One region of the Clostridium sediminicola genome, then DNA from elsewhere that is predicted to be linked to it. Evidence: riboswitches for the same ligand, from Rfam matches in the RefSeq annotation. Region 1 holds a riboswitch; each other region holds the start of a gene.

Region 1 (5,700 bases):
GAAAATGCATTAAATTTAGGCGTTAATGTTAAAGAAGTTAGAAAAAAATATTTGGTAATCACGTCTTTAATAACAGGTATTCTTGTTTCTGTTACTGGAACTATTGGTTTTGTAGGTCTGGTAGTTCCGCATGTTGTTAGAATTATTGTCGGATCAGATAATAAAAGGGTTTTATTATGTTCTGCGATTATTGGTGCTGAATTTTTAATTTGGTGAGATGATATTGCTGGAACAGCAATGGGAGTTGAGGAACTGCCGATTGGAATTGTTACCTCTTTACTTGGAGGCCCATTTTTTATTTATATGATTTCTAAAAAGACATATGGTTTTGGAGAAAACTGATGAAAATAAAATTAGAAAATATACATTTTAAATATGATGAAAAAGAGATTTTAAATGATGTTTCAGCAAGTATAGATAATAATGAATTTGTGGGATAATTGGTCCCAATGGCTCTGGAAAATCTACACTACTATAGACAATATATAGGGTTATCAAGCCTAGTGTTAGTAGAATATATCTGGGTAATGATTTGTTAAGTGATGTATCTATTAAAGACGCTTCAAAGATGATTGGTGTAATGACCGAGTCAAGCAACATTCCATTTGATTTTACAGTAGAAGAAATTGCAATGATGGGAAGAATTCCTTGTCAAGATAGATTTCAACTTAAAAATAAAGAGGATAAGGAAATTGTATATCAAACTTTAAAAGATGTAGGAATTTTTTCTCTAAGGGAACACTCTTATAATATGATTTAGAAAGAGCACGTGGAGAAGCATATATTCATATATCAAGACTTCATTCACTAACAGGATTACCTAGAGGAGTAACATATTCAATTCATGCTGCGCCATCATCAAGTTTAGCATATACAAACTTTTTACTCTATTATTTAGGTATGGTACCAGAATCAATTTCTGTACAAGATGGTTTGATGAATGAATATAGAAATATTCTTGAGAGTTTATTAAACAATCACCATTTATCATATGCTCTTAAACAAGATGTCCTAGATTGCCCGGGACAAATACTATTATCAAATGGTAATACCATTAGTCAATGTTGTAGAGAGCATAAAACATTTAAGTCCATTGAGATTGATATTCCGAGTATGGGAAATATAGATGTCATCGCTAAAACTCATTTTGGCATAAAAGGTACTTTGTATTTGATAGAACAAATATTGAATCGTTTGCCATATTAATTTTTTAAAATCTGTATATTTACAAATAAGATTTTTAGATGTATAATGTTAATAATTAAATATTTAGAAATTTATTTATATTGAGTTAGGGTAGAGAATTGGCTCTGTAACCCTATACCAACCTGTCTATGGGCAAGGTGGTCCACCCAAAAAGGATAAAAAGATTTTAAACAAAAAAGTTTAATTAACCTTCTTATCCTATGGATAAGAAGGTTTTTATATTTTTAATTACAATTGAATAATGACATACTTTACGGGAACTTAATCTATTCAAGTCTAAAATCATAAGTTATAGCAGGTTTTAGATTTGCTTAGATTTATAGTTGAAGTGGTATGTTTATAGTTAAACTTATAAAGAGTAAGGGAGAGTTAAGGCTCTATGAACTTACAGCAACCTACTAGAAATAGTGTTGGTGCTAATGCCCACCATAGCCATTGTGGATATGGGACTATAAGCGAGAATAATAAAAAACTTCCTTATAGTATTTTCTATAGGAAGTTTTTTTGTATATATTAGAAAAATTAAAAGGAGCAGATAATAATGAATAATGTTAATACAGAAACAAGAAGGGTTATAGGAGGTAATTCTTTTACAGATTCTATTATAAGAACAAATTCAAATACTGAGGAGTATGTAAAATACGTAATTTCAATTATCAACAAAAAATTATTTAAAGATGAAAAAGTTATAACGTATAAGTTAAACCAAAAGACTGCATTGATTTATTGTAATAAAAAGAAGGTTATAGAAAATCTTTTTGAAGAAATTGAGACCTTTAGACAAAAGAGTATACTTACTTTTGATATGACTCTTCTTGAGTTGATTAAATTAAAAATTAATGATTTTGATGAAACTTCAAATTATTATAAAAGGGTTAATGGGATGATAAATAGCTAATTAGGTCCGGGATTTTAGTAGTAACCACAATTACGGCCACTAAATTCAAATGCACAATAAAAGAAGTGATATATTTGAAAATATATCACTTCTTTTATAAGAATTAACTTTTAAATTATTATTTTGATTCACTAGTTATTTGAAAAAAATATTCTTCTATTTTTTCATACTCTTCATCATCTTCTATATTATTCATCACCATTTCGTTACCTAATTCTTCATAAGTAAATAATAAAACCTCTTCTTCATCTACTGGTATTAATGCTATATAATCATTATCTTTATAAGAAAAAACTCCTACCACATTACACTCTAATTCAGTATTATCGTCCAATGGTATTGTTATTATAGGCATTGTTTCCTGTTCATGCTCGTGTCCACATCCACAACCACATCCACTTTCTGTTTTGAGTTCATTCCCGTTACAATTGCAATTACATTCATGGTTATCCATTTTTAATCCTCCGTTATTTTCAATTATATATGTTTAGTATTTTATAAAAGCAACCTTAAAAGGTTATTCATACATTTTAATTCATAAAATTTTAAATTGCAAGTAACCAATAATTTAAATCAAATCATCCAAGCCATTAACTGTAGTTTGTTCATTCTCATTAATAGGAATAACTATACATTTTTGGCCATCAATCATTTGAGATTTTATTTGAGGTATTTTTTCGGGTTTTACTTTAAGTATAACGTCATAACTAGAAGTAACCTTAATATCTTCTGCATTTGCATCCTGAACTTGCTCTAAATTAGTTTCTAAAGTTTCTTCTAAATCAGTTTCAGAAGCTTGTTCTAAAACCGGATTATCATCATTAACTTCTGTAGACAGGGGAGTTTCATTATCTATAGCAGTCTCTTTTTCTACTTGCTCAAGTTTAGTTTGAAGTATTTCTACTTGTTTGTGTAGGCGTTCTTCCTTTTTCCTTTGCACATTTGCCTTAAGTACCTTTGAGTCAATTAAACTCTCTGCTAAAGGAAGATCATCACCAAAGTTTTCTATATAGGATTTTTCAATCTTAGTAGTAATTTCTTCGGGAACTTCACTTTCTATTAAAAGGTTTTGTATATCTTTCTTTGTTAAGCTTATCGGTTCACGATCTGTATCATCATATATATCATTGTATTCATCTATCATATTATTTAAGTTATCTTGTATTTCCATAAAAATTTTATCAGCCTTCTTTTCGTCAGCACTAAAAGAATCTTTAATAATTGATTGGAATGTTTCTTTTTGTATAGTAGCAGTTTGCTTTGAATAACAACCTAAAGCATTTTCCATTAATTCAGTATGTGTATCTTTTGCATTTTTTGTATAATACATAATAGAGTTAACATCTGTACTACGATCAATAAAAGCAGGAAACACAAAGCCATTAGTTGGGGCACCAACTACCCAATCTCTAATACGTGCTTTTATTTTATTTTCTTCTTCATAGTATCTAAGACCAGGATCTGAAAGTGAAACAGGACATATTGCACATAACACATATTCATATACTTCTTCAGATTCATCTAGTTTTGCATTATCTTTGGTTTTAGTAATAACATCATAAGCATCATGAAAAATAAGTATTAAAAAATTACCAGTATAATCATAATTATCTATAATCGATTCATAAAAATCATCAAGAATAGCATCATCTTTTAATTTACTGTTTTTAAGCTGCATAAGAGAAATTTGCTTTTCATTTATAAGATCCTCATTAGTTGGAAAGTTAAGTTCTAAAATATTATTTCCAATAGTTCCAGATAAAACTTTTTTAGCAATTTCTAAGTATTTAAAGTATTCATCCTCATCTAAATTTAGGAAGGATTCTCTAAATTTTAAAATAACATGTTTTTCACCATTAACATAGCATCCGCACGTTTTAGTGAAGGTACAATGACCTTTTTTAAAACGTCTTTTTAACTCAAGTATATCTTTTTTTCTCATATATAAACCCCTTTATATCTAGTTCACAGTTCACAATGCACAGTTTACAGTTAAGGATGATTTTCTTTCAGAAAATCTTAAAATTTCAATTAAAAGCTTTCGATTTATCGAAAGGTATCCGTTACTGTAAACTGTAAACAGTCAACTGTTAACATCATTAAATAGTATATTATCACTATTAATTATAGTATTTTTTTTATATTAATTAAAGATTTTATTAGGTAAACTTATTGAAGGTGGCATGGAAATTTAATTTATTTGCAGTTTTTTTTGATTCTTGATTGTTATGAGCGTGGTTTAAAAAAAATCTGGAAAAATTACTATTTCTTCTTGACAAACTAAAATAAAAATACTATCATGTTTATATACTCATATGGGTATATAAACATGATAAATAACCAAGATGATGAAGGAGAGGTAATATGGATGAGTTGACGAACTTATTTAAGGTTTTGTCTGATGAGACAAGATTAAGAATCTTGATAATAATGTACCATAGAGAGTTATGCGTTTGTCAAATGCAAGGAATACTTGAAGAGTCACAACCTAAAATTTCAAAGCACTTAGCAAAACTTAGAGATATGGGATTTGTGAAAGATCAAAGAGAAGAGCAATATATAAACTATTACTTAAGTGATAATAAGATGTTAAGAGATATTCTTGAGGGTATCATCGAACAATCTGGTGATAATGAAAAAATCACTAAAGACTTAGAAAGATTAAAGGAAGCAGATATATTCAAAGAAATTAAAATAAGGGGACGTAAAAAGTAGGGAGGATTTTGTAACATGGTTTTTATTACTAGTATATTCGGGTGGTTAAATGATCAATTATTAAAAATGACTTGGCTACATAATTTAGTAAGGTTATTGGTTGAAAAAGTTTTTGGATTATCAATAGAGGATAATGTTGGTGGAAGTATACATTTTTTTATATATGATACAATAAAGATATTTATTTTATTATCTGTTCTTATTTTTGTGATTTCATATATTCAGAGTTATTTCCCTCCAGAGAGAACAAAAAAGTTGTTAGGTGGTATAAAGGGTATAAAAGGAAATATTTTAGGAGCATTACTAGGAACGATAACTCCATTTTGCAGCTGTTCTAGTATTCCCATATTTATAGGTTTTACTTCAGCAGGGTTACCTATTGGGATAACATTTTCTTTCTTAATATCTTCTCCATTGGTGGATTTAGCATCTTTTCTTTTATTAATGTCATTCTTTGGGGCTAAGATTGCAGGTGCTTATGTAATAGTTGGGTTAATACTTGCAGTCATTGGTGGAACTCTAATTGACAAGCTAGGGCTCGAAAAGTATGTTGAAGGCTATGTTCGAGAAATTGAAAATGTTGATGCAAATATTGAAGAAATGACTAAAGAAGATAGAATTTCTTATTCAAAGGATCAAGTTAAGGATATTATTAATAGAGTTTGGATATATGTTTTAGTAGGGGTTGGAATAGGCGCTACTATTCATAATTGGATACCACAATCTATTATAGAAAATGTTATCGGAGGTAATAATCCTTTTTCAGTTTTATTAGCAACAATAGTTGGAATACCAATGTATGCAGATATTTTTGGAACATTGCCTATAGCAGAAGCGTTGTTTGGAAAAGGAGTAGGAATTGGAACAGTATTATCTTTTAT
Region 2 (5,700 bases), on a different contig from region 1:
AATATTAGCTACAGCCAAAGGTGTTTTATTATTTAAGTGTTCAATTTCATAGTCAGCCATACCATCAACTAAAATTGTGATATATTTCAAGTTAAACCCCTCCTTTATTGAATGAAATATAAATTACTTTATTGTATCACAGTAAAAAAGTATATACAAGAAAAGAGGTTTAAGGTATTTATAATAAATAATATTCTAATAAAGGAAGTATATGGTATAATTAATTATCATATAAGGAAAGCAGGTGTAAATATGCAAAATATTTCTTTATCATCATTTGATATACATTGTTTTCATGAAGGAACTAATTATCATAGTTATGAGTTTTTAGGCTGTCATATAAAGGAGAGTGATGAAGTGAAGGGAGCTCTTTTTTCTGTTTGGGCTCCAAATGCTGAGAAAATTCGAGTTGTAGGAAGTTTTAATAATTGGAATGGCGAAAAATATACTATGAAAAAAATTGAAAATTCTGGTATATGGAAGCTTTTTATACAAGATATTCAAGAGGGCGACAGTTATATGTACGAAGTATTTAATAGCAATGAGAAAAATCCAGTTCTAAAAGCGGATCCATGTGCTTTTTATTCACAACTTCGTCCTAAGAATGCATCTATTGTGTATAATTACAAAGGATATAACTGGAAAGATGATAAATGGTTAAAAAAACGTGAAAAAAGTAATATTTATTCTGAACCAGTTAATATTTATGAAGTTCATTTAGGTTCTTGGAAAACACATGATGTTGAGACTAAAGACGAGGATTCAAAAAAACAATTTTATACATATAGAGATATGGCAGAAGAACTTCCAGAGTATGTAGCATCTATGGGGTATACTCATGTGGAACTACTTCCAATTATGGAGCATCCTTTAGATGCTTCTTGGGGGTATCAATCAACAGGATATTTCGCTGTTACATCAAGGTATGGGACACCTAAGGATTTTATGTATTTAGTTGATAAATTTCATGAAAAGGGATTAGGAGTTATTTTAGACTGGGCTCCTGGGCATTTTTGTAAAGATGCTCATGGGTTATATAACTTTGATGGTACACATCTTTATGAACATCCAAACCCTTTAATAGGTGAAAATTATGATTGGGGAACATCAAACTTTGATTTTGAAAAGTTAGAAATACATAGTTATTTAATATCAAATGCTATTTTTTGGTTTAAAGAGTATCATATTGATGGAATAAGAGTAGATGCAGTCGCTAATATGTTATATTTAACTTATGGAATGAAATCTGATTTAAAAATAAAAAATAAATATGGTGGAGATGAGAAGATTGAAGCTGTAGATTTTCTTAAAAAACTTAATGAAGCAATATTTAAGTATGTCAAGAATCCTTTGGTAATAGCGGAAGATTCAAGCACTTGGCCAATGCTTACAGCTCCTACATATATAGGGGGAATGGGGTTTAATTACAAATGGAATATGGGATGGATGAATGATATGTTAAAATATATGCAACTAGATCCCATATATAAAAAATGGCATCATGATAAAATAACATTTTCATTACTCTATGCTTTTTCAGAAAATTTCGTTTTGCCACTATCCCATGATGAAGTAGTTCATGGAAAAAAATCTCTTTTAGATAAGATGCCAGGAGATTATTGGCAGAAATTTGCGAATTTAAGATTATTTTATGGTTATATGATGGGTCATCCAGGAAAAAAATTGTTATTTATGGGTGGAGAGATTGGTCAATTCATAGAATGGAATTTTGACCAACAGCTGGATTGGTTTTTACTTTTATATCCTCCACATAAAAAACTACAACACTATGTTAAAGAGTTAAATATGCTTTATAAGAAAGAAAGTGCTTTTTGGGAAAAAGACCATGGATATGATGGGTTTGAATGGATAGACCATTCAAATTATGAACAAAGTATTATATCTTTTATTAGGAAGGGTAAAACAGATAGTAATTATCTAATATTTATATGTAATTTTACTCCTGTTGTTTACTACGATTATAAGGTTGGGGTTCCAGAAAATATTGAATATGTAGAAATTTTCAATAGTGACGAAGACGATTATAATGGATCAGGGCAAATAAATGAGGGCATTATGAAAGCAAACCAAGAAAAATGGAATAATCAACCATATCATATAAAAACAAAAATTCCACCTTTGGCTATGTTGGTCCTAAAACCTAAACAGAAGAAAGAAAAAGTTAAAAGTTTAATATTAGAAGGAGAAAAGATATGAAGCAGGTTAAGAATATAATATTCTTAATTATAATTACTATTGTGATTAGTTTAAGTGGTTGTAAAGAGAGTACATCAAATAAATCTAATAAAAAAGTTAGTAATGAAGAAAAAATTACAGTTGCAGTTTCTATTGTACCAGAAGAAACATTTGTTAGGGCTGTGGCAGGTGATAATGTAAATATTATCACTATGATTCCTCCTGGATATAGTCCAGCAAATTACCAGCCAACACCTAAACAAATGGCTAAATTAAGTGAAGCTAAAATGTATTTTTCTATTGGAGTATCAACTGAAGAAGTTAATATTTTGCCTAGTATCAGAGACTTTAATAAAGACATATTGATAATTTCACTAGATAACAAAGTTGAGGAGGTTTATCCTCATCTATATTTCCAAAGTGTAGAACATAGTGCTAAAGACCCTCATATATGGCTATCACCTAAAAGAGTTATACTTATGATAGAATGTATAAGAGATGAGTTAATTAAAGTAGATTCCAATAATAAAAATTCTTATATTAAAAATTCTGAAGAATATATAGCTAAAATCAAAAAAATAGACGAAGAAATACGAGAATCATTAAATAATATAAAGAACAACTCATTTATTATTTATCATCCATCTTTTGGATATTTCGCAAAAGATTACGGGTTAAATATGATTGCAATAGAAGATGATGGTAAGGAGTCTACTGTTAGGAAAATACAAGAAGTTATTGATTTTGCAAAAAAAGAGAAGATAAAAGTTGTTTTTTACCAAGAAGAATTTGATAGTAAACAAGCAGAAACTATTGCTGAAGAAATTGGGGGAGTAACAGTTAAAGTAGCTCCTTTAGCAAAAAATTATTTGGGAAATTTAGAAGAAATAAAAAATAAATTTAGAGAAGTGCTCCAATAATAAATTAAATGTTGACATTTTGTTTTATGTTTAATATAATACTCTATGTACTTAAATTGAATATTAATTATCAAGAGAGGTGGAGGGATAGGCCCTGTGAAGCCCGGCAACCAGCATTTTGCAACGGTGCCAAGTCCTACAGCATTTGCTGAGAGATAATGTGATTTGAATCCAACTTCTTTCGGTGAAATGAAAGAAGTTTTTTATTGTTCAAAAATTAAATAATAAAATTATCAAGAGAGGTGGAGGGATAGGCCCTGTGAAGCCCGGCAACCAGCATTTTTGTAATGGTGCCAAGTCCTACAGCATTTGCTGAGAGATAATGTTAAGATATATTGACTTCTTTCGGTATGAAAGAGGTCTTTTGTTTTAATGTAAAAAGTAACATGATAATCAAGGGGGAGAATGGATTGATAGAAATTAAGAATTTATGTAAAACATATATATCCAAAACCAGTACATTGGATGCCGTAAAAAATGTGAGCTTGAAAATTGAAGATGGAGATATATATGGAATTATAGGGCTAAGTGGTGCGGGAAAATCATCACTTGTTAGATGCATTAATATGCTAGAAAAACCTACAAGTGGAGAGATATTAATAAATGAAAAAGATATAACAAAGCTAAATCCAAAGGAGTTAAGAGAAACAAGAAAAAAAATTGGGATGATATTTCAGAATTTTAATCTGTTAATGAATTCCACAGTTTATGAAAACATTGCTTTTCCTTTAAAAATATCTGGGCTAAAAAAAACAGAGATAGATAAAAAAGTAAAAGAACTTTTGGAAGTCGTAGATCTTTTTGATAAAAAAGATGTATATCCTTCCCAATTATCAGGTGGACAAAAACAAAGAGTTGGTATAGCTAGAGCACTAGCAAATGATCCGAAAATAATTTTGTGTGATGAGGCTACTTCGGCACTTGACCCCAATACTACACAATCTATATTGAATCTTCTTAAAAGTATAAACAAAAGATTTAGTATAACAATTATTGTTATTACACACGAGATGAATGTTATTAAAAATATATGTAACAAGGTTGCAGTAATGGAAAATGGACAAATAGTAGAAGCCGGTAGCGTTATAGAAGTATTTTCAAATCCTAAAACTGAAACTTTAAAAAGTTTTCTAGAGGATGATATTCTCTATGTTCCTAAAGAGATTCTAATCAAAAATAAGGAGATTTATGAAAATGTACTAAAAATATCTTTTTTGGGAAATAGATCCGAAGAACCGATTATTTCCAATATGGTAAAAAAACATGATGTTGATGTAAATATATTAGCTGGAAATATTGAAAATATCCAAGATACTAATTTAGGACATCTTGTAGTAAAAATTTCTGGACAAGAAAAAGATGTTCTATCTTCAATAAAGTATTTAAATATGAATAATTTGAAGGTTGAGGTGATTTAATTGTTATACAATATTGTTAATTTATTTAATTTAATATTACCATCACTATTTGACACTATATATATGGTATTTTTCTCTACAGTATTTTCTCTTGTATTAGGATTGCCTTTAGGAGTAATACTTGTGATTACAGAAAAAAATCATATATGGGAACATAAGAAAGTAAATGGATTTTTAGGATACATCATAAATGTAATGAGATCTCTACCTTTTATAATTTTAATAATAACTATATTTCCACTGTCAAGATTGATAGTGGGTACTGCAATTGGTTCTACAGCAGCAATTGTTCCTTTGTCTATAGCAGCAACGCCTTTTGTTGCAAGAATAGTTGAATCCTCCTTAAAAGAAGTGCCATGGGGGATAATAGAAGCATCTTTATCCATGGGAGCAACAAATAAAGAAATAATATTTAAAGTATTAATTCCAGAAGCAATGCCATCCTTAATTTTAGGGTTGACACTTACAATTATAAATTTACTTGGATATTCTGCTATGGCAGGAGCCATTGGAGGAGGTGGTCTAGGAGATTTAGCAATAAGATACGGTTATCAAAGATTTAGAACTGATGTATTGATAGGAACTATAATTATATTGATAATTTTTGTTCAAATCATTCAAAGTACAGGGAATTTTATAGCAAAACGAATAGATAAAAGATAAATAGGGGGTATTTATAATGAAAAAATCAGGATTATTATTAATTATTTTATTAGTTTTTACTTTAGTATTGGGAGGCTGTTCATCTAAAAGTGATAAGGGGCAACAAGCAAGCGGAAGCGAAAAGAAAAAAATAGTTATTGGTGCAACACCTGTGCCACATGTAGAAATCCTTAATGTAGTAAAACCTTTGCTAGAGGAAAAAGGAATAGAATTAGAAATAAAAGAATTCACAGATTACGTAACACCAAATATGGCATTAAATGATAAAGAACTAGATGCAAACTTCTTTCAACATGTGCCATACATGGATGAATTTTCAAAGAGTAATAATGTAGAATTAGTTTCAGTTGCAAAAGTTCATGTAGAACCTTTAGGAGCATATTCGCAAAATATTAAATCAAAAGATGAAATAAAAGATAATGCAATAATAGCAATACCAAATGATGCAACTAACGAGGGGAGAGCATTACTACTTTTACAAAAACAAGGTTTAATAAAATTAA
Region 3 (5,700 bases), on a different contig from region 1:
CAATTAAAATGGGTTGTAGGAGCTGAAATAACATATCCTACAATAGAGGCATTTAATAATGATTCACGAGAAAAGAAGCTGAATCAAAATATAAGTTATATAATTTTCATAAATATTATAGTATTTATGATTTTGATTTATACAACTACGCGGTTTAAAGGGAAGATAGAAAATCATATTAGTTTAAAAATAGGAGAAATGTTAGTTGATTATGAAAGTAATACAGAAAAATTCAATAATGAACTTTTATTTGAAGTAAAGAAATGTAATAGAAAAATTAAAAGCTTGAGTGAAAAAGATAAGGTTACAGGAGCGTTTAGCCATGAATATATACATGAAATATTAAAGAAAGAAGTTGAATATTCAAGGGTAAATTATGAAGAGTTAAGTGTAGGATTGATTGATATTGACCACTTTAAAAGTATTAATAAAACTTATGGTTATGATTTAGGAAATAGTGTATTAAATAAGGTATATGACTTAATAAAAGAAAATTTAATAAGTCCATTTGCTATTGGGAGATATGATAGTAATTGTTTCTTAGTGATAATGCCAAAAACAAATAGACAAGAAGCCAGTGAATATGCAGAAAAAATAAGAAAAGTAATAAGGGAATACCAATTTGAAGATGTAGAATTATCAATAACTATTAGTGTAGCTATAATGGAATCTACTGGAGATATGCCTGATCAAATTATCAATAAATGTTATGAATTTATGGAAGAAGCTAAAGATAACGGCGGGGATAGAATTGAAATGCTATATGGAGATTAGAAAATGCGAATATTTTTCGCATTTTCTAATAAGGTGCAAAATTTTGTTTAGACCACCAAGCTTCTCTTAATTCTTCATATCTTTCGCTAAAATGCTCTAAATGTGCTTTTTCCCAATTAGCTAATATAAGGTATAACTCTTTTGCTTTTTCTACAGATGAATTTTTAGCAGCATTCTCATAAAAATCAATAGATGTTCTTTCCATTTGAATAGCAATCCCAAATACTGAAACAGCAAGGGCTGCATCTCTTCTATCAAGGTTTGACCAATCATAGACATTAGCGGATTCTGGGCTTTCTATAAAAGCTAAATCAAATTTATGGCTTTTATCTGAATCAATATTATTAAAAAGTTTCTTCAACCATTCAATATGAGTCAATTCTTCGTCTGCTAACTCTATAAATGCATTTTTTGTATCTAAACTGTCAGCTTTTTCAGAAGCTAATTTATAAAATTCATAACCTTCAATTTCATGGATAATTGCTTTTTTTATAACCTTTAATTCATCATTTTTCACATAAAGCCCCTCTTTGAAGTAAATTTTAAAGAATGTAATATTATTTTTTCCTAAACAGCTAGGATGATACTATAAAAATAAATATTTTGATGAGTAAAAATAATTTTTGCAATTTTGCAAAAAAAAACTTGAAATTTTTGAAAAATAGATGTAAAATAGTTTTTAAATAAAAAACTATATTCTTATCAAGAGTGGTGGAGGGATGAGCCCAATGAAACCCGGCAACAGCCAATTGTTATATTAAGAGATTCTATTGAGGGACTTGATTTATGCACTAACGAGTTCTGACTGGGTATAAATCAATAGTTGAATTGAAAGATATAAAATTGGAATTGTGCTAATTCTTACAGGAATAATCCTGAGAGATGAGAAGAGGTAAAGAGAGATACAATAATACTGTATAATCTACCACTTCTTATCAGAGAAGTGGTTTTTTTATTATAAAGTGTATGGTGTGTATAAATAAAGATATACTACTATGTAGATATAGATATAGATATATTTAGTGCACAATGCACAGTTAGCAGTTAATGAGAGTTTATTAAATTAAAAGCTTTCACGTAAGTGAAAGGTGTGCATAACTGAGTACTGTAAACTGTTAACTAATAAAAAAGGGGGCTTTATTATGCAAAAGGAATTTAGAAAAGGGACTATTTGTATACAAGGGAATTATGATCCGAAATCTGGTGAGCCAAGAGTTTTACCAATTTATCAAAGTACAACTTATAAATATTCTGATCCTGATGAGGTAGCTGATTTATTTGACTTAAAAAGAGAGGGACATATGTATTCAAGAATCAGTAATCCTACTGTGGGGGCATTAGAGGAGAAAGTTAATTTACTAGAAGGTGGAGTAGGAGCACTTGCAGTATCATCGGGGCAATCTGCATCATTAGTTACTTTCCTTAATATATGTCAAGCAGGACAACATATTGTTGCTGCATCGACAATTTATGGTGGAACTACGAATTTATTAGCATCTACCCTTAAGAAATTAGGAATAGAAGTTACATTTGTCAATCCAGATGCTAGCTATGATGAAATAGCTAGCAAAGTTAAAGATAATACAAGAGCCATATTTGGAGAAACAATAGGAAATCCTGGACTTAATGTTTTAGATTTTGATAAATTTGCTAAGGTAGCAGAAACAATGAAGGTACCATTTATAGTTGATAACACATTAGCCACTCCTTATTTATGTAATCCATTGAAACATGGGGCAAATATAGTTGTGCATTCAGCAACAAAATATATTGATGGGCATGCTACAAGTTTAGGTGGAATTATTGTTGATGGTGGAAACTTTGACTGGGATAATGGGAAATATCCAGAATTAACTCAGCCAGACCCTAGTTATCATGGGGTGAAATATGCAGAGACATTTGGGGCAGCTGCATTTATTACAAAAGCAAGGGTACAGCTTTTGAGAGATTTAGGATGCTGTTTGAGTCCGTTTAATGCATTTATTATGCATAATGGATTGGAAACTCTTCATCTTAGAATGGAAAGACATAGTGAAAATGCTTTGAAACTTGCTTCTTTCTTAGAAAATCATCCAAAAGTAAATTGGGCTAGTTATCCAAAACTAAAAAGTCATAAAAGTAATGAATTAGCGGAGAAGTATCTACCACTTGGGGCAAGTGGAATAATGACTTTTGGTATAAAAGGTGGCATAGAGGCTGCTAAGGAATTCACTCGAAATCTAAAAGTAGCAGCACTTGTTATACATTTAGGAGATGCTAGAACATCAGTACTTCATCCAGCGAGTACAACGCATAGACAATTAACAGAAGAGCAACAAATAGCAGCAGGTGTATTACCAGATTTAATAAGGGTATCTGTAGGTATTGAAGATATAGATGATTTAATTGAAGATTTCGATCAAGCACTTAGAAATAGCTAAATACAACGGATAATAAGTAATTAGCTATTAAGGAAAGGGATTGTTTATATGTCAATTGTTGTACCAAAACACTTACCTGCAATAGATACACTAAAAAAAGAAAATATATTTGTTATGACAAAGGAAAGAGCAGTTCATCAAGATATAAGACCTCTTAAAATCTTGATACTGAATTTAATGCCTACAAAAATTGAAACAGAAACTCAACTAGTTAGGTTAATAGGAAATACTGCATTACAAATAGAAATGGTCTTGCTTAAGACCAGAACTTATAAATCTGTAAATACATCTAATGAACATTTAAGAACATTTTATAAAACCTTTGATGAAGTGAAGGATGAAAAATTCGACGGAATGATCATAACAGGAGCACCTGTTGAAAAAATGGCATTTGAAGATGTAGATTATTGGGAAGAATTAAAAGAAATTATGGAGTTTTCAAAACATAATGTAACATCCACTTTTCACATATGCTGGGGAGCTCAAGCTGGATTATATTATCATTATGGAGTAGATAAACATTTGTTAAAAGATAAAATGTTTGGTGTATTTAGACACAAGATTAATAGTATAAATATTGAATTGGTGAGAGGATTTGATGATATATTTTATGCACCTCATTCTAGACATACTGGAATTTTGAGAGAAGATATTATAAATCATCCAGATTTAGAGCTAATTGCTGAATCAAAAGAAGCTGGAGTATATATAGTAATGTCTAAAGACGGTAAACAAATTTTTGTAACAGGTCATTCTGAGTATGACAAATATACTCTAAAGGGAGAGTATGAAAGAGATTTAAAAAGGGGACACGATATAAAAGTACCATTGAATTATTTTGAAGATGATGATCCAAGCAAAGAACCAATTGTTTCTTGGAAAAGTGGGGCAAATCTTCTATTTAGAAATTGGTTAAATTATTACGTATATCAAATAACACCATATAATATAAATGAAATAAAATGATTTTGACAGGATACCTATTTTTGGGTATCCTTATTTTATAGAAATTGAAAGGAAGGGTTTTAGTGAATAAAATATTATCAGAATTAAATCCAAAAGAAGTTTTTTATTATTTTGAAGAAATGAGCGAAATCCCAAGAGGATCTGGGAATGAAAAAGGAGTATCTGATTATCTTGTTAAATTTGCTAAAGATAATAATCTTGAGTATATCCAGGACATAGTTAACAATGTGATAATCAAAAAACCAGGAACAAAAAAATATGAAACTGCTCCAACGGTAATCCTTCAAGGGCATATGGATATGGTTTGTGAAAAAAGAGAAGATATAGACCACGATTTTTTAAAAGATCCTTTGAAACTAAGAATTGATGGAGATTTTATCAAGGCTACAGGTACAACATTAGGTGCTGATAATGGAATTGCTGTTGCTTATGCACTAGCAATACTTTCAAGTAACAATATAGAACATCCCCCTATAGAAGCATTAATTACAATAGAAGAAGAAACAGGAATGGGTGGAGCAGCAAATTTAGATGGACATATGTTAGATGGTAAAATATTAATAAATATGGATTCAGAAGAAGAAGGCGAACTTCTTACAAGTTGTGCTGGTGGAGTTAGAAGCATAGTAAAACTTCCAATAAAATGGAATGATAATCAAAAGGGTTTTAAGGCAGTAACTTTAAAATTAAAAGGGTTAAAAGGCGGACATTCAGGGATGGAAATAATCAAAGGGAGAGGGGCAGCTTCGAAATTAATTGGTAGAGTCCTTTTTGATATTTCCAAGGAAATAGAAGTATATATTTATGAAATAAAAGCAGGAGCAAAAATGAATGCTATCTCAAGAGATGCTGAAGTAAGTTTAATAACCAAGTATGATGAATTTGAAAAGCTAAATGATTTAGTTGGTAAGTGGAATGAAATATTTAAAAATGAACTTAAAGGAATAGATGATGATGTAGTATTAGAGATATTAAATGAAGAAACTAATCCTACAAAAATATTTAATAGAGAGACTAGTGATAGAGTTATAAATATACTTATGTCCATTCCTCAAGGGGTTCAAACTATGAGTAATGATATTGAAGGTTTAGTACAAAGCTCAACTAATTTAGGTGTGGTAAAAACAGAGGAAGGCTATGTTTATTTTGAAAGTGCTGCACGAAGTTCAGTAGCTACTCTAAAAGATGAAATTACGAATAGGATAGAAGTAGTTGCAAAGACAAACGGGGCAGAACAAACATTAATGTCTTCATACCCTGAGTGGCAATTTAAAAAAGAATCTAAAATAAGAGATTTGTTTGTGAAAGTTTATGAAGAAATGTATGGAAGTAAACCAAAAATAACAGCAATTCACGCTGGCTTAGAATGTGGGCTATTGAAAGAAAAACTTGGTGACATAGATATGATTTCCTTTGGACCAAATATGTTTGATGTTCATACACCAGAAGAAAAACTAAGCATTTCTTCTACGAAAAGAATGTGGGAATACCTTTTGAATGTACTTAAGGAAATAAAGTAAGGAAATATAAGACTAATAAC

The links. Region 1 has a riboswitch for S-adenosylmethionine ahead of ACQ3F0_RS16160 (hypothetical protein). Riboswitches for the same ligand answer to the same signal wherever they lie in the genome.
Region 2: another riboswitch for S-adenosylmethionine. It lies ahead of ACQ3F0_RS08735 (methionine ABC transporter ATP-binding protein); the one in region 1 lies ahead of ACQ3F0_RS16160 (hypothetical protein).
Region 3: another riboswitch for S-adenosylmethionine. It lies ahead of ACQ3F0_RS22780 (O-acetylhomoserine aminocarboxypropyltransferase/cysteine synthase family protein); the one in region 1 lies ahead of ACQ3F0_RS16160 (hypothetical protein).

The regions. Positions count from the first base shown of each region.
Region 1 covers NZ_BAABMF010000010.1:98,013-103,712, forward strand. Annotated here, with positions in the region: partial or broken gene ACQ3F0_RS16145 (iron chelate uptake ABC transporter family permease subunit) at 1-342, shown strand, start outside; gene ACQ3F0_RS16150 (ATP-binding cassette domain-containing protein) at 533-760, shown strand; gene ACQ3F0_RS16155 (hypothetical protein) at 901-1,206, shown strand; SAM riboswitch class I at 1,553-1,664, shown strand; gene ACQ3F0_RS16160 (hypothetical protein) at 1,748-2,104, shown strand; gene ACQ3F0_RS16165 (DUF1292 domain-containing protein) at 2,223-2,558, opposite strand; gene ACQ3F0_RS16170 (DUF4317 domain-containing protein) at 2,673-4,046, opposite strand; gene ACQ3F0_RS16175 (ArsR/SmtB family transcription factor) at 4,469-4,819, shown strand; gene ACQ3F0_RS16180 (permease) at 4,835-5,700, shown strand, end outside.
Region 2 covers NZ_BAABMF010000003.1:416,308-422,007, reverse strand. Annotated here, with positions in the region: gene ACQ3F0_RS08750 (cofactor-independent phosphoglycerate mutase) at 1-90, opposite strand, end outside; gene glgB (1,4-alpha-glucan branching protein GlgB) at 253-2,217, shown strand; gene ACQ3F0_RS08740 (metal ABC transporter solute-binding protein, Zn/Mn family) at 2,214-3,116, shown strand; SAM riboswitch class I at 3,181-3,278, shown strand; SAM riboswitch class I at 3,344-3,442, shown strand; gene ACQ3F0_RS08735 (methionine ABC transporter ATP-binding protein) at 3,527-4,534, shown strand; gene ACQ3F0_RS08730 (methionine ABC transporter permease) at 4,535-5,197, shown strand; gene ACQ3F0_RS08725 (MetQ/NlpA family ABC transporter substrate-binding protein) at 5,214-5,700, shown strand, end outside.
Region 3 covers NZ_BAABMF010000021.1:75,061-80,760, forward strand. Annotated here, with positions in the region: gene ACQ3F0_RS22770 (sensor domain-containing diguanylate cyclase) at 1-774, shown strand, start outside; gene ACQ3F0_RS22775 (ferritin family protein) at 800-1,291, opposite strand; SAM riboswitch class I at 1,471-1,663, shown strand; gene ACQ3F0_RS22780 (O-acetylhomoserine aminocarboxypropyltransferase/cysteine synthase family protein) at 1,917-3,194, shown strand; gene metA (homoserine O-acetyltransferase MetA) at 3,243-4,160, shown strand; gene ACQ3F0_RS22790 (aminoacyl-histidine dipeptidase) at 4,223-5,680, shown strand.